DNA from 3 places in the Streptomyces sp. NPDC057697 genome. Region 3 is predicted to be linked to each of the others. Evidence: riboswitches for the same ligand, from Rfam matches in the RefSeq annotation. Region 3 holds a riboswitch; each other region holds the start of a gene.
What was found. A riboswitch is a leader RNA that binds a small molecule or an ion and turns the genes downstream of it on or off. The one in region 3 is predicted to bind thiamine pyrophosphate.
Positions count from the first base shown of each region.

Region 1: it holds a riboswitch for thiamine pyrophosphate, as region 3 does, so the genes downstream of both, thiC (phosphomethylpyrimidine synthase ThiC) here and thiO (glycine oxidase ThiO) in region 3, are expected to answer to the same signal.
Region 2: it holds a riboswitch for thiamine pyrophosphate, as region 3 does, so the genes downstream of both, ACFVFH_RS26020 (thiamine ABC transporter substrate binding subunit) here and thiO (glycine oxidase ThiO) in region 3, are expected to answer to the same signal.

Region 1 covers NZ_JBHVJA010000003.1:244,249-249,436, reverse strand. The annotation lists gene ACFVFH_RS10905 (IclR family transcriptional regulator) at 1-608, shown strand, start outside; gene ACFVFH_RS10900 (SsgA family sporulation/cell division regulator) at 710-1,147, shown strand; gene ACFVFH_RS10895 (YibE/F family protein) at 1,227-2,561, opposite strand; TPP riboswitch at 2,632-2,765, shown strand; gene thiC (phosphomethylpyrimidine synthase ThiC) at 2,758-4,533, shown strand; gene ACFVFH_RS10885 (hypothetical protein) at 4,674-5,188, shown strand, end outside.
Region 2 covers NZ_JBHVJA010000011.1:101,290-106,477, reverse strand. The annotation lists gene tsf (translation elongation factor Ts) at 1-8, shown strand, start outside; gene pyrH (UMP kinase) at 168-944, shown strand; gene frr (ribosome recycling factor) at 1,120-1,677, shown strand; gene ACFVFH_RS26030 (phosphatidate cytidylyltransferase) at 1,677-2,762, shown strand; gene rlmN (23S rRNA (adenine(2503)-C(2))-methyltransferase RlmN) at 2,856-3,962, shown strand; TPP riboswitch at 4,018-4,134, shown strand; gene ACFVFH_RS26020 (thiamine ABC transporter substrate binding subunit) at 4,208-5,188, shown strand, end outside.
Region 3 covers NZ_JBHVJA010000001.1:341,718-346,905, forward strand. The annotation lists gene ACFVFH_RS01545 (NAD(P)/FAD-dependent oxidoreductase) at 1-999, opposite strand, end outside; TPP riboswitch at 1,160-1,272, shown strand; gene thiO (glycine oxidase ThiO) at 1,270-2,454, shown strand; gene thiS (sulfur carrier protein ThiS) at 2,451-2,678, shown strand; gene ACFVFH_RS01560 (thiazole synthase) at 2,681-3,475, shown strand; gene pknB (Stk1 family PASTA domain-containing Ser/Thr kinase) at 3,586-5,188, shown strand, end outside.

The DNA.
Region 1 (5,188 bases), on a different contig from region 3:
CCCTCACCCACGAGGGCTATCTGCGCCGGGAGAACGGCGTCTTCCTCATGGGGACCGCCGCCGAACGCCTGGTCGGCGAGGGAACGTTGCAGAACCGCCGCGGCAGGATGGCCGAGGCGCTGGGCCGCTGGCGCGACATCATCGGCGCACCGGTCTACTGCGCCGTCTACCGCGAGGGCGAGATCGAACTCGTCGCGGTCGCCGACGCCCCCGCCACCCCCGCCGTCCACGAGTGGGCGTCCTTCCGCGAGACCGGGCACGCGCACGCGATCGGCCAGTGTCTGCTGAGCCAGCTCGACGAGAAGGCCCGAGAGGACCACCTGGATCGTCACCCTGTGCGTCCGCTGACCCGCTATTCGGTGAAGGATCGCGCCGCTCTCCTCGAACGACTGCGGTCGCTGGAACGGATGGAACCTGTCATCGAACGGCAGGAGTACGCCCTCGGCACGATCTGCGCGGCCATCCCGATCACGGCCGGTTTCACCGCAGCGGCGATGGCGATTTCCGTACCCCTGGAGCAGGAAAGCCGGTTGCTCCCCGCAGTCGAACAACTACGTGGCGAAGTGGCCAACCTCTTGCGTTCGTTCGTGTTCTCTATCAGTATCTGAAAAATCACTCCTTGTGATCTGCTATCGCGTGCACCACGATGGCGTCAATAGGGCCACGGGGGATCATTCCTGGCCAGATTCATCTACTGCGGGGTTGAACGATGCGCGAGTCGGTTCAAGCTGAGGTCATGATGAGCTTCCTCGTTTCCGAGGAACTCTCTTTCCGGATCCCGGTGGAGCTCCGGTACGAGGTCTGCGATCCATATGCGATCCGGATGACCTTCCATCTGCCCGGTGACGCCCCCGTCACCTGGGCATTCGGCCGTGAGCTGCTGCTCGACGGCCTCAACAGCCCCAGTGGTGACGGTGATGTGCATATCGGACCCACCGAGCCCGAGGGCCTTTCCGACGTACACATCCGGCTTCAGGTCGGCGAGGACCGGGCCCTCTTCAGGGCCGGTACGGCACCACTTGTGGCGTTTCTCGACCGGACCGACAAGCTGGTTCCGCTCGGACAGGAGTGCACGCTGGGTGACTTCGAGGGCAACCTGGAGGACGCCCTGGGTCGGATCCTCGCCGAGGAACAGAACGCCGGCTGACGGGGAACGACCGCCGACCGGCTCATCGGTCGAACACGGTATCTGCCGAATGGGTGAATTGCCCGTCTGATGCAGACGATCAAGGCTTGGTCCTGCGACGACGGCCTTTCCCGGCCCGTACGGGTGCCGAAGCTCCGGCTTCCGCGCCGAGCCCTGTGCGGTCCGCGGAGACGACCAACGCGGCGAGCACCGTCGTCACCGGTACCGAGGCGACCAGCCCGATCGAGCCGACCAGCGTTCGTACGATCTCCTCCGCCACCAGCTCGCTGTTGGCCACCGTCCCCATGCTGCTCCGGGCGACGGAGAACAGCAGCAGCAACGGCAGTGCGGCGCCCGCGTAGGCGAGCACCAGCGTATTCACGACCGAGGCGATGTGGTCGCGTCCGATCCTGATCCCTGCCCGGTAGAGCCCTCGCACACCCAACGACGGGTTGGCCTGGTGCAGTTCCCAGACCGCCGATGTCTGGGTGACGGTCACGTCGTCGAGGACCCCGAGCGATCCGATGATGACACCGGCCAGCAGCAGTCCGCTCATGTCGATGTGCGGGTACAGGCCGTGGATGAGGCCGGTGTTGTCGTCGGTGTTCCCGGTGAGGCTCGCCCAGCCGATGAAGAGCGAACCGAGCAGCCCGATCAGCAGCAGTGAGATCAGCGTGCCGATCACCGCCACCGAGGTGCGGGCGCTCGGACCGTGGCACATGTAGAGCGCGATCAGCATGATCGCGCCGGCCCCGACCACCGCGACGAGCAGCGGATTCGAGCCCTGGAGTATGGCCGGAAGGATGAACAGGGTCAGCACGGCGAACGACACGGCGAGCGCGACCAGCGCCATCACCCCGCGCATGCGGCCCACCGCGACCACGACCAGGGCGAAGATCCCGGCCAGCAGGGTCATCGGGAACTTCCGGTTGACGTCCGTCACCGAGTACTGAAGATCGTGGGGCGCGTCGGGGGCGTACGCCACGACCACGCCCTGGCCCCGGCGCAGCTGGCGGGGCGAGTCGGGCTGGACGATCTCGGTGAAGGTCCGGCCCTGGTCATGACCGGTCGTCACCTCGATCGTGGCGTGCCCGCACAACCCCCGTGCGCTCTCCGAGGGCGGTGTGGTGTCCCCGCCGACGGGCGTCTGAACCGCGTTCACGTCCTTGCAGTCCACCTTGTCGACACTCACCACCTTTCCCTGCTGGGTCTGCCGGTCGAATCCGACGCCGGTCCGTTCGTGCGGCGGCGTGCCACCCGGCCAGAGAGCCACCAGACCGACGAGGACGGCGGTGGCGAACGGGATCAGTACGGCCGCGATGACCTTGCGCAGATGTGTGGAGACGGGGGCGGCAGGGCCGTGGCCGTGCGAGTGACCGTGGTGCTGGTCCTGAGGACGGCTCTGCGGTTCGTGGGCGATATGGGGGGACGTCACCGGCCGATCATCGCAAGAAGGAACGGGCCCTCTGTTCATCACGGCGGAAGGGGCGCTAGCGTGGAGGAACCTTTGCACACGCGGGAGCTCGGAGCACCGGGCTGAGAGGGCGCTGACATCCGTACGTCCGTACGGGACGGGCTGCGCCGACCGCCGAACCTGTTACCGGGTAATGCCGGCGTAGGGAGTAGGTCTCATGACCACAGCGGACGCACGCACGCCTGCCTCGAACCAGAGCGACGAGGCCGGGAAGTCCATCGGCTGGCACAAGGGGTACGTCCAGGGCTCGCGCCCGGACCTCCGGGTGCCGGTCCGGCAGGTGCACCTCACCAACGGCAAGGACGTGACGCTGTACGACACGTCGGGGCCGTACACCGATCCCACCGTCGAGACCGATGTCCGCCGCGGTCTCGCACCGCTGCGGGAGAACTGGATCATCGCCCGCGGCGACACCGAGGAGTACCCCGGCCGCCCGGCCCGCCCCGAGGACGACGGGCTCAAGCACACCTCGCCCCGGGGCGGGCTGCGCAACCTCGACGCGGTCTTCCCCGGCCGCCCGCGGCTGCCGCGCCGGAGCCGGGACGGGCGGCCCGTGACCCAGCTCGCGTACGCCCGCCGGGGCGAGATCACCCCGGAGATGGAGTACGTGGCGATCCGGGAGAACGTCGATGCCGAGGTGGTGCGCGAGGAGATCGCGGCCGGGCGGGCGGTGCTGCCCGCCAACGTCAACCACCCCGAGATCGAGCCGATGATCATCGGCAAGCGGTTCCTGGTGAAGGTCAATGCCAACATCGGCAACTCCGCGGTGACGTCCTCCATCGAGGAGGAGGTGGAAAAGATGACGTGGGCGACGCGCTGGGGCGCCGATACCGTCATGGATCTGTCCACCGGCCGCAACATTCACACCACCCGTGAGTGGGTTCTGCGTAATTCACCCGTTCCGATCGGAACCGTCCCGCTCTACCAGGCCCTCGAAAAGGTCGACGGCCGGGCGGAGGAGCTGAACTGGGAGATCTACAAGGACACCGTCATCGAACAGGCCGAGCAGGGCGTCGACTACATGACGGTGCACGCCGGCGTGCGCCTGCCGTACGTACCGCTGACCGCGCGCCGCAAGACCGGCATCGTCTCCCGGGGCGGCTCGATCATGGCGGCGTGGTGCCTCGCGCACCACAAGGAGTCCTTCCTGTACGAGCACTTCGAGGAGCTCTGCGAGATCCTCGCGGCCTACGACGTCACGTACTCGCTGGGGGACGGGCTGCGCCCCGGCTCCATCGCCGACGCCAATGACGAGGCCCAGTTCGCTGAACTGCGCACCCTCGGCGAACTGAACTCGGTGGCCAAGCGGTTCGGCGTCCAGACCATGATCGAGGGGCCGGGCCATGTCCCGATGCACAAGATCAAGGAGAACATCGACCTTCAGCAGGAGATCTGCGAGGAGGCGCCGTTCTACACGCTCGGCCCGCTGACCACCGATGTCGCTCCGGCGTACGACCACATCACCTCGGGCATCGGCGCGGCGATGATCGCGTGGTGGGGGACGGCGATGCTCTGCTACGTCACGCCCAAGGAGCACCTCGGCCTGCCCAACCGGGACGATGTGAAGACCGGCGTCATCACGTACAAGATCGCGGCCCATGCGGCGGACCTCGCGAAGGGGCACCCGGGGGCGCAGGACTGGGACGACGCGCTCTCCGACGCCCGGTTCGAGTTCCGCTGGGAGGACCAGTTCAATCTGGCTCTCGACCCGGACACCGCACGGGAGTTCCACGACGAGACGCTGCCCGCGGAACCGGCGAAGACGGCGCACTTCTGCTCGATGTGCGGTCCGAAGTTCTGCTCGATGAAGATCTCCCAGGACATCCGGCGCGAGCACGGCGCATCGCAGACGGAGATCGAGGCGGGCATGGCGGAGAAGTCCAGGGAGTTCGCGGCGAGCGGCAACCGGGTCTATCTGCCGATGGCGGACTGACCTGACGAATGGGCCGACTCCTGGGCGGGCCCCGGTCGCTGTGTCGTCCGGGGCCACTCCAGGCGCGGGGCCCTGCCCCCGGCTGTAACGGAAGGGACAACATCGCGCACGGGTCGTTCCACGTCCTTACCCTGCCTGACATGGGCGGGATCGATGTGGCAAACGGTGTAGTCGGCGCGGTGCTGGGCATGTTGTTCGCGGTGCTGTTCCAACAGCCTCTGCAGGACGGCTGGTACAAACTGCGGACGCGCTCCACGAGAGCGGTACGCAGCCTGAGACAGCGCGAGGAGTCCAGTCCCGCGTGGAGGACCTTCTCCCTGGGCCCCCTCCATACGTCCGCCCTGGTCGTGGAGGGGGACGGCGAGACATCGATACCCGCGGAAGCCATGTACATCCAGGTGCTCGACGAGGCGATCGAGCTGCCCTCGGACATGGTCGGATGGCGCGCCGAGATCGAGGCCGAGAGCGAACGTCTGCGTAGCGAGGGCCGGACGCCGTTGTGGAACGGCCCCCGCTACGCGGTGGAGTCGTTCGATGTCTCCCGCACCGCCCTGGATGAACAGCCCGAAGTGCACCTGCGGTTGCGCCCGACGGACTACTACACGTTCCTCGCGGCTCAGCAGCTCGACCGTCGGCTGGCCGACGGCACAACTCC
Region 2 (5,188 bases), on a different contig from region 3:
GCATCTGAGTCCGTCCGCGAACAACGGTGGACCCCGATAGGGTCTAGTGCAGTCGTCGGCAGCACTCACGCCGTACGACCGCAGATCTGACGAGGAGGCCATTGCCGCTGAGGGACACCAGACCCACCGGCAATGGCCTTCTTCGTATGTGCACGAGGAGAATCTCCATGAACAAGGGCGCGGACGCCGCACAGGGTGACCACAAGCGCGACGACGGCAAGGTGGCAGGACGCTTCATGCTGAAGCTGTCCGGAGAGGCGTTCGCCGGCGGCGGGGGTCTCGGTGTCGACCCCGACGTCGTACACGCCATCGCCCGGGAAATCGCGGCGGTCGTCCGGGACGGCGCGGAAATCGCCGTCGTCATCGGCGGCGGCAACTTCTTCCGCGGCGCCGAGCTCCAGCAGCGCGGCATGGACCGGGCCCGGTCCGACTACATGGGCATGCTCGGCACGGTCATGAACTGCCTGGCACTCCAGGACTTCCTGGAGAAGGAGGGCATCGACTCCCGCGTCCAGACCGCCATCACCATGGGCCAGGTCGCGGAGCCGTACATTCCGCTGCGCGCCGTGCGCCACCTGGAGAAGGGCCGCGTCGTCATCTTCGGCGCCGGTATGGGGATGCCGTACTTCTCCACCGACACCACTGCCGCCCAGCGCGCTCTGGAGATCGACGCAGAGGCCCTCCTGATGGGCAAGAACGGGGTGGACGGGGTCTACGACTCCGACCCGAAGACCAACCCCGACGCGGTGAAGTTCGACGCGCTCGAGTACAGCGAGGTTCTCGCCCGCGATCTCAAAGTCGCCGACGCCACCGCCATCACGCTCTGCCGCGACAACGACCTGCCGATCCTCGTCTTCGAGCTGACCGCCACCGGCAATATCGCCCGCGCGGTCAAGGGTGAGAAGATCGGCACGCTCGTGAGTGACCGGAGCACCCGGGCCTGAGGACCGGGGGACCTTCCCGGATCCGACGGGAGGTCCGGGCCCCCGGGGGAGACCCCGGGCCGGCCCGAAGGATGGACAACGGCCTGCCGGTCGGACACCGTGCAGGTGAGGACGCGACGCAGGACCCGCCGGGCCCCGGCACGCCGGGCCCGCTCAAGACACGCAGGAGCACGTGGTGATCGAAGAAACCCTCCTCGAGGCCGAGGAGAAGATGGAGAAGGCCGTCGTCGTCGCGAAAGAGGACTTCGCCGCGATCCGTACCGGCCGTGCGCACCCGGCGATGTTCAACAAGATCGTCGCCGACTACTACGGCGCGCTGACCCCGATCAACCAGCTCGCCTCGTTCTCGGTGCCCGAGCCGCGCATGGCCGTCGTGACGCCGTTCGACAAGACCGCGCTGCGCAACATCGAGCAGGCCATCCGCGACTCGGACCTCGGCGTCAACCCGAGCAACGACGGCAATATCATCCGGGTGACCTTCCCTGAGCTCACCGAGGAGCGCCGCCGCGACTACATCAAGGTCGCCAAGGGCAAGGCCGAGGACTCCAAGATCTCCATCCGCGCCGTGCGCCGCAAGGCCAAGGAGACCCTCGACAAGCTGGTCAAGGACAAGGAGTCGGGCGAGGACGAGGTGCGTCGCGCGGAGAAGGAGCTCGACGACACCACCGCGAAGTACGTCGCGCAGGTCGACGAGCTGCTCAAGCACAAGGAAGCCGAGCTGCTCGAAGTCTGATGAGCGACTCCTCCTGGGGCGCCCCGCAGGGAGTCGGCCGCTGGGGTGCGCCCGAGATGCGGGCTGCTCCGGCGGGTCCTGCATACGATGTGCATGACGCCCAGCAGACTCGGCCCATGCCCATCGTGCCGGACGTTCCCGACGCAGGTAGAGACGCTGACGACCGTGATGACCGGGACCAGGGGACCGCGCGCCCGAGCGGCGGCCCCCCGATCCGTGACGAGAAGCCGCAGGAGCCCATGTCCACCGCGCCACCGTCCCCGCAGAAGAAGCGTGCGGGCCGTGATCTGCGAGCCGCCATAGGGGTCGGTGTGGGGCTCGGCGCCGTCATCGTCGCCTCGCTCTTCATCGTGAAGGCCGTCTTCGTCGGTGTGATCGTCGTCGCCGTCGTCGTGGGCCTGTGGGAGCTGACCTCCCGGCTTCAGGAGCGCAAGGGCATCAGGGCGCCGCTCGTCCCGCTGGCGGTGGGCGGCGCGGCGATGGTCGTCGCCGGTTACGTGTGGGGTGCCGAGGGCGCCTGGGTGGCGACGGCGCTGACCGCGCTGGCGGTGCTCGTCCAGCGGATGACCGAGCCGCCCGAGGGCTACCTCAAGGACGTCACGGCCGGTGTCTTCGCGACGTTCTACGTGCCGTTCCTCGCCACGTTCGTCGTCATGCTCCTGGCCGCCGACGACGGGCCGTGGCGGGTGCTCACCTTCCTGCTGCTCACCGTGGTGAGCGACACGGGCGCGTACGCCGTCGGCTGGCGCTTCGGGAAGCACAAGCTCGCGCCGCGCATCAGCCCCGGAAAGACCCGGGAGGGCCTGTTCGGGGCCGTCGCCTTCGCGATGGTGGCGGGTGCGCTGTGCATGCAGTTCCTGATCGACGGCGGTTCCTGGTGGCAGGGGCTGCTGCTCGGCCTCGCGGTCGCGGCCAGCGCCACCCTCGGCGACCTGGGCGAATCGATGATCAAGCGGGACCTCGGCATCAAGGACATGGGCACGCTGCTGCCGGGGCACGGCGGCATCATGGACCGGCTGGACTCGCTCCTGCCGACCGCCCCGGTGGTCTGGCTGCTGCTGGTGCTGTTCGTCGGCTCCGGCTGAGACCACGTCCCTGAGCTGGGATTTTACGAGTGAGGGCCCGCTGTCCACAGGACGGCGGGCCCTCACCGTTCCGTCTGCGACACTGGATGAACCATGCCTAAGCCCGGAGAACTCACTTTCGTCGCGCCCCGCGGAGCCAAGAAGCCGCCGCGGCACCTCGCCGACCTCACGCCCGCCGAGCGCAAGGAAGCCGTCGCCGCGATCGGCGAGAAGCCCTTCCGCGCCCAGCAGCTCTCGCAGCACTACTTCGCGCGGTACGCGCACGACCCGGCCGAGTGGACCAACATCCCGGCCGGATCGCGGGACAAGCTCGCCGAGGCGATGTTCCCCGACCTGATGTCCGTGGTCCGCCACATCAGCTGCGACGACGACACCACCCGCAAGACGCTCTGGAAGCTGCACGACGGCACGCTCGTCGAGTCCGTCCTGATGCGTTACCCGGAGCGGGTGACGATGTGCATCTCCTCGCAGGCCGGATGCGGGATGAACTGCCCGTTCTGCGCGACGGGGCAGGCCGGTCTCGACCGCAATCTGTCGACCGCCGAGATCGTCCACCAGATCGTGGACGGGATGCGGGCGCTGCGTGACGGGGAGGTCCCCGGGGGTCCGGCGCGGCTCTCCAACATCGTCTTCATGGGCATGGGCGAGCCGCTCGCCAACTACAACCGCGTGGTCGGCGCGATCCGGCGGCTGACCGACCCGGAGCCGGACGGGCTGGGGCTCTCGCAGCGCGGGATCACCGTCTCCACCGTGGGCCTGGTGCCCGCGATGCTCCGTTTCGCGGACGAGGGCTTCAAGTGCCGCCTCGCCGTCTCGCTGCACGCCCCGGACGACGAGCTGCGTGACACCCTCGTTCCGGTGAACACACGCTGGAAGGTGGCGGAGGTGCTGGACGCCGCGTGGGAGTACGCGGAGAAGTCCGGCCGCCGCATCTCGATCGAGTACGCGCTGATCCGCGACATCAACGACCAGGCGTGGCGCGGCGACCGGCTCGGCCGGCTCCTCAAGGGCAAGCGGGTGCACGTCAACCTGATCCCGCTGAACCCCACGCCCGGTTCCAAGTGGACCGCCTCCCGCCCGGAGGACGAGAAGGCGTTCGTCGAGGCGATCGCGGCCCATGGGGTGCCGGTCACCGTGCGGGACACCCGTGGCCAGGAGATCGACGGAGCCTGCGGGCAGCTGGCGGCGGCCGAGCGCTGAGGCCGCCCCCGGGCGGGCCCCCGTGCCCGTGTAATCTGGGCCTGAAATCAACTTCATATTCCGACAGGGGAGCGCCACAGCGCTGAGAGTGCGGCACCGAGGACAGGTCGGCCGCAGACCCTCTGAACCTCGCCCGGGTCATTCCGGGTAGGAAGTTCGGTCATCAACTCATGCTGTTGCGCCCTGCCCGCTTCCCGCGGGCGGGGCCGCGTCTCTTCCTGGCCAAAACCCAGGAGGAATCCACAATGAGCACCACGCGCAGGACCAGGCAGCTCGCGGCATCGGCCGTCGCCGCCGCGCTCGGCGTCACCGCACTCGCCGGATGCGGGAGCTCCGACGACTCGGCCACCGGCGGTACGAAGGGCTCGGGCTCCAAGACCGTGACCCTCGTCAGCCACGACTCCTTCAACGCCTCCAAGGACGTGCTGAAGGAGTTCACCGAGGAGACCGGCTACACCGTCAAGGTGCTGAAGAGCGGCGACGCGGGTGTCGCGCTCAACCAGGAGATCCTCACCAAGGGCTCGCCGCGCGGCGACGTGTTCTTCGGCGTCGACAACACGCTGCTCTCCCGCGCCCTCGACAGCGGGCTCTTCACGCCGTACGAGGCGAAGGGCCTCGGCCGGGTCGCGGCGGACACCCGGCTCGACGCGGACCAGCACCGGGTCACCCCGGTCGACACCGGCGACATCTGCGTCAACTACGACAAGAAGTACTTCGCCGACAAGAAGCTCGCGCCGCCGCAGTCCTTCGACGACCTGGCGAAGCCCGCGTACAAGAACCTCCTCGTCACGGAGAACGCCGGGACCTCCTCGCCCGGCCTCGGCTTCCTCCTCGGCACCGTCGCCACCTACGGGGAGAAGGGCTACCAGGACTACTGGAAGAAGCTGAAGGACAACGGCGTCAAGGTCGTCGACGGCTGGGAGCAGGCGTACAACGAGGAGTTCTCCGGCTCCGCGGGCGGCAGGAAGGCCAAGGCGGACCGGCCGCTCGTCGTCTCGTACGCCTCCAGCCCGCCCGTCGAGGTGCTGTACGCGAAGCCGCAGCCGAAGACCGCGCCGACCGGGGTGGCCACCGGGACCTGCTTCCGCCAGATCGAGTTCGCGGGCCTGCTCAAGGGCGCGAAGAACGAGGCGGGCGGCAAGGCGCTGCTGGACTTCCTGATCGGCAAGAGCTTCCAGGAGGACATGCCGCTCAACATGTTCGTGAACCCGGTCGCCAAGGACGCG
Region 3 (5,188 bases):
GAAGTACGGCACGGGGTCGTAGACCGCCGGAGCCGCGCCGTCACCGGCGGCCGCCCCGATGATGTTGGCGGCGGCGGTGCGCGGCCCCTGGAGCGCGTTGTCCCAGTGGTGGACGAGCAGGCGCTCGCCGTACCGGGCGGAGGGGAAGGAGGCGCAGTCGCCGACCGCGTACACATCGGGCTGCGAGGTGCGCAGCGACGCGTCGGCGGTCACCGATCCGTCCGGGCCGAGGGCGATGCCGGAACCGGCCAGCCAGCCGGTGGCGGGCCGTGCGCCGATGCCGACGACGACCGCCCCGGCCGGGACGGTGCGGCCGTCCGCGAGGACCACCCGGCCCGGCTCGACGCGGGCGACCCGGGCTCCGGTGAGGAGTTCGGCGCCGCTCGCCGCGTACCAGGCGGCCATCGGGGCGGCGACCTCCGCGGGCACCGCGCCGGCGAGGGGCCGGTCGGCGGCCTCGACCACGGTGACCGCGCAGCCCGCGGAGCGGGCCGCGGTGGCGAACTCGGCGCCGATCCAGCCCGCGCCGACGACCACGACGCCGTGCCGCTCGTCCAGGACCGGGCGCAGCCGTGCCGCGTCGTCGAGGGTGCGCAGCAGATGGACGCCGGGAACGCCCTCGGCCCCGGGCAGGACGACCGGTTCGGCGCCGGTCGCGATCACCAGGACGTCGTAGGGGACGGGCCCCGACCCGGTGTCCAGCTCGTGCGCCGAGGGCCGCACTCCGGTGACCTCGCGGCCCAGCCGGAGATCGATCTCCAGCGCCTCGAAGTCGATGTCGAAGGCGGAGTCCTCGGCCTTGCCGAGCAGCACCGCCTTGGACAACGGGGGCCGGTCGTAGGGCTGGTGGGGTTCGGCGCCGATCAGGGTGACGGGGCCGGTGAAGCCCTGCTCCCGCAGGGCCACCGCGGTCTGCACCCCGGCCATGCCCGCACCGACGATGACGACGCGGCGTCCTGCCCGCCGTTCCGGCTGCTCCGACTGCTGCTGCTCGCTCACCCGTACACCTTAAGCACCTGATAGATCATCAGAAAAGGGCGAGTGCTCCGGCCGCACCCGTCCCGCCGTTCTCCCGGGGCTCCGACGGGGCCCGCGGCGGAGGGAACGCGGCGGCCACGCCCTTACCGGGCCCGGGGGACGGGGTTTAGGGTGGCCGACGTAAAGCACTCGCGGGAGCCCGGACGCACCGGGCTGAGAGGGAGGCTGGGCGGCCTCCGACCGTACGAACCTGATCCGGGTCATGCCGGCGAAGGGAGGGGCTGGAAGCCCATGCGTTCTTCTCGGAACGGAAACGGATCCGACGTGCTCGTCATCGGGGGCGGGATCATCGGCCTGGTGACCGCCTGGCGGGCCGCGCAGCGCGGACTGCGCACGGCGGTCGCCGACCCCGGGCCGGGCGGCGGGGCGGCCCGGGTGGCGGCCGGAATGCTGGCCGCCGTCACCGAGCTCCACTACGGCGAACAGCTGCTGCTGGGCCTCAATCTCGCCTCCGCCGCCCGCTATCCGGCCTTCGTGGCCGAGCTGGAGGCGGCGAGCGGGCGGGAGACCGGATTCCGGACCTGCGGCACCCTGGCCGTCGCGCTGGACGCCGACGACCGCGCCCAGCTGCGGGATCTGCACGCCCTCCAGCGGCGTTCGGGTCTGGAGTCGGAGTGGCTCACCGGCCGTGAGTGCCGTCGGCTGGAGCCGATGCTCGCGCCGGGCGTGCGCGGCGGTCTGCGGGTGGACGGCGACCACCAGATCGATCCCCGTCGGCTGGCGGCCGCCCTGCTGACCGCCTGCGAACGGGCCGGGGTGGTCTTCCACCGCGACCGGGTGGAGCGCCTGGGTGTGGTGGGCGACCGGGCCGCCGGGGCGGTGCTCGCCGGAGGTACGGAGCTCGCGGCCGACCAGGTCGTGCTCGCCGCGGGCAGCCTCAGCGGCCGGCTGCCGGGGCTGCCCGAGGAGGTCGTGCCGCCGGTCCGGCCGGTGAAGGGCCAGGTGCTGCGGCTGACCGTGCCCGCGCCGTACGCGCCGTTCCTGAGCCGGACCGTCCGGGCGGTGGTCCGGGGCAGCCATGTCTATCTCGTACCGCGCGAGAACGGCGAGCTGGTCGTGGGCGCCACCAGCGAGGAGCAGGGCTGGGACACCACCGTCACCGCGGGCGGCGTCTACGAGCTGCTGCGGGACGCCCACGAGCTGGTACCCGGCATCACCGAGCTGCCGCTCACCGAGACCCTGGCCGGGCTGCGCCCCGCCTCCCCCGACAACGCCCCGCTGCTCGGCCCCACCGCCCTGCCCGGCCTCCTCCTCGCCACCGGCCACCACCGCAACGGGGTGCTGCTCACCCCCCTCACCGGTGACGTCATGGCGGAGTTCCTCACCGGCGGCGAGCCGCCCGAGCAGGCCGCCCCTTTCACCCCCCGCCGTTTCCCGTCCTCCGCCGCCCCCGTACGTCAGGAGCAGCCCGTATGACCGCCGAGCCCGTACCCCACACCCTGTCCGTGTCCGTGAACGGCGAGGTCCGGAGCCTCGCCGCGGGCACCGCGCTGGACGCCCTGGTCGCCGCCCTGACCGCCGCGAACTCCGGCGTCGCGGCCGCCGTCAACGAGACGGTCGTACCGCGCGGCCGCTGGTCCGCCACCGTGCTGGCCGACGGTGACCGTGTCGAGGTCCTGACCGCGGTCCAGGGAGGCTGACCATGTCCGACGACCCCTTCGTCCTCGGCGGGACCACGTTCGGCTCCCGGCTGATCATGGGCACGGGCGGGGCGGCCGGCCTCGATGTGCTGGAACGCTCGCTGACCGCCTCCGGCACCGAGCTGACCACCGTCGCGATGCGCCGTCTCGACCCGACCGTGCAGGGCTCGGTGCTCTCCGTCCTGCGGCGGCTCGGCATCCGGGTGCTGCCCAACACGGCGGGCTGCTTCACCGCGGGCGAGGCCGTGCTCACCGCCCGGCTGGCCCGCGAGGCGCTCGGCACCGACTGGATCAAGCTGGAAGTGGTGGCCGACGAAAGGACCCTGCTGCCCGACCCGGTCGAGTTGCTGGAGGCCGCGGAGATCCTGGTGGACGACGGTTTCACCGTGCTGCCGTACACCAATGACGACCCGGTGCTGGCCCGGAAGCTGGAGGACGTGGGGTGCGCGGCGGTCATGCCGCTCGGCTCCCCCATCGGCTCCGGGCTCGGCATCCGCAACCCGCACAACTTCCGGCTGATCACCGAGCGGGCCCGGGTGCCGGTGATCCTCGACGCGGGCGCCGGGACGGCCTCCGACGTGGCGCTGGCGATGGAGCTGGGGTGCGCGGCGGTGATGCTGGCCTCCGCCGTGACCCGGGCCCAGGAGCCCGAGCTGATGGCCGCGGCGATGCGGCACGCGGTGGAGGGCGGGCGGCTGGCGTACCGGGCCGGCCGGATTCCGCGCCGCCACTTCGCCGAGGCGTCCTCACCGGTGGAGGGGCGCGCGGCGCTGGACCCGGAGCGCCCGGCGTTCTGAGCCGCCGGTACGGCGCGCGGCGCACGTCCCTGTCACGGCTCGGCTGCAGTACGGCCCCGGGACCGCCCCGGCCCGTGGGTCGTGTCCGTGGCGGCTCGTAGACTCGCCTGGTGGATACGACCCTCCAGGACCCCCTCGTCGGGCAGCTGCTCGACGGCCGCTACCGCGTCGATGCCCGCATCGCCGTGGGCGGCATGGCCACGGTCTACCGGGCCATGGACACCCGGCTCGACCGGGTGCTCGCCCTCAAGGTGATGCACCCGGCGCTGGCGACCGACGCCTCGTTCGTCGAGCGCTTCATCCGCGAGGCCAAGTCCGTGGCCCGGCTCGCGCACCCCAATGTGGTCGCGGTCTTCGACCAGGGCGCCCAGGGGCAGTACGTCTACCTGGCGATGGAGTACGTCGCGGGCTGCACCCTGCGCGACGTGCTGCGCGACCGCGGCGCGCTCCAGCCGAGGGCCGCCCTGGACATCCTGGAGCCGGTGCTCGCCGCCCTCGGCGCGGCGCACCGGGCGGGCTTCGTGCACCGCGACATGAAGCCGGAGAACGTCCTGATAGGGGACGACGGCCGGGTCAAGGTCGCCGACTTCGGACTCGTACGGGCGGTGGGCACCGTCACCGACACCACCGGGTCCGTGCTGGGCACGGTCTCCTATCTCGCCCCCGAGCAGATCGAGGACGGCACGGCGGACACCCGCACCGACGTGTACGCCTGCGGTGTCGTCCTGTACGAGATGCTGACCGGGTCCAAGCCGCACGGCGGCGACACCCCGGCCCAGGTCATCTACCAGCACCTCAACGCGGCCGTCCCGCCGCCGTCGGCCGCCGTCCCCGGGCTCCCGCCGTCCCTCGACGACCTGGTGGCGAGCGCCACCGCCCGTGATCCGGAGCTGCGCCCGTACGACGCGGTGGCGCTGCTCGCCGAGACCAGGGAGGCCCGATCCGGCCTCACCGACGCCCAGCTGGACGCCGTACCGCCGCAGGCCACCGCCGAGGCGCACGACGCCGCCGAGGACCGCACCAGCGTGATCCCGCGGCTGCTCCCGGCCGGGCAGGGCGTCTCGCACCACACCAGCCGGCTGGAGATGCCGCCGCCCCCGCCGCCGCGGACGGGGTCGGGTCCGGGGGGCCTGCCGCGCCGCGGGCCGCGGCGCTCCGTCATCGCCGTGGTCGTCGCCGTGCTGCTGGCGCTGGGGATCGGCACCGGCGTCTGGTACATCAACTCCGGGCAGTTCACCCGGGTCCCCTCGCTGCTCGGCCAGACCCAGAAGGACGCCGAGAAGCGGCTCTCGGACGCCGGTCTGGAGCTCAAGGGCGTCAAGCGGTCCTACAGCGACACCGTGGAGCGCGGCAAGGTCATCAGCAGCGACCCTGCGTCCGGCGCCCGTGTCAGGGGCAACGCCGCGGTGACGCTCGTGGTCTCGCGCGGTCCCGAGATCGTGAAGGTGCCCGACGTCCGGGACCTCTCGCGCGCCGATGCCGGGCGGGAGCTGAAGAAGGCCGGCCTGGTGCCCGGCATGGTCACCGAGGAGTTCAGCGAGGAGACGGACCGGGGCGACGTGATCCGCACCGAGCCCGCGGCGGGCACCGGGCGCCACCCCGACTCGGCGGTCGCGCTCGTCATCAGCAAGGGCGCCCCGGTGGACGTCCCCGATGTCACCGGGCTGTCCGTCGAGGACGCCACCTCCGCGCTGGAGGACGAGGGGCTGAAGG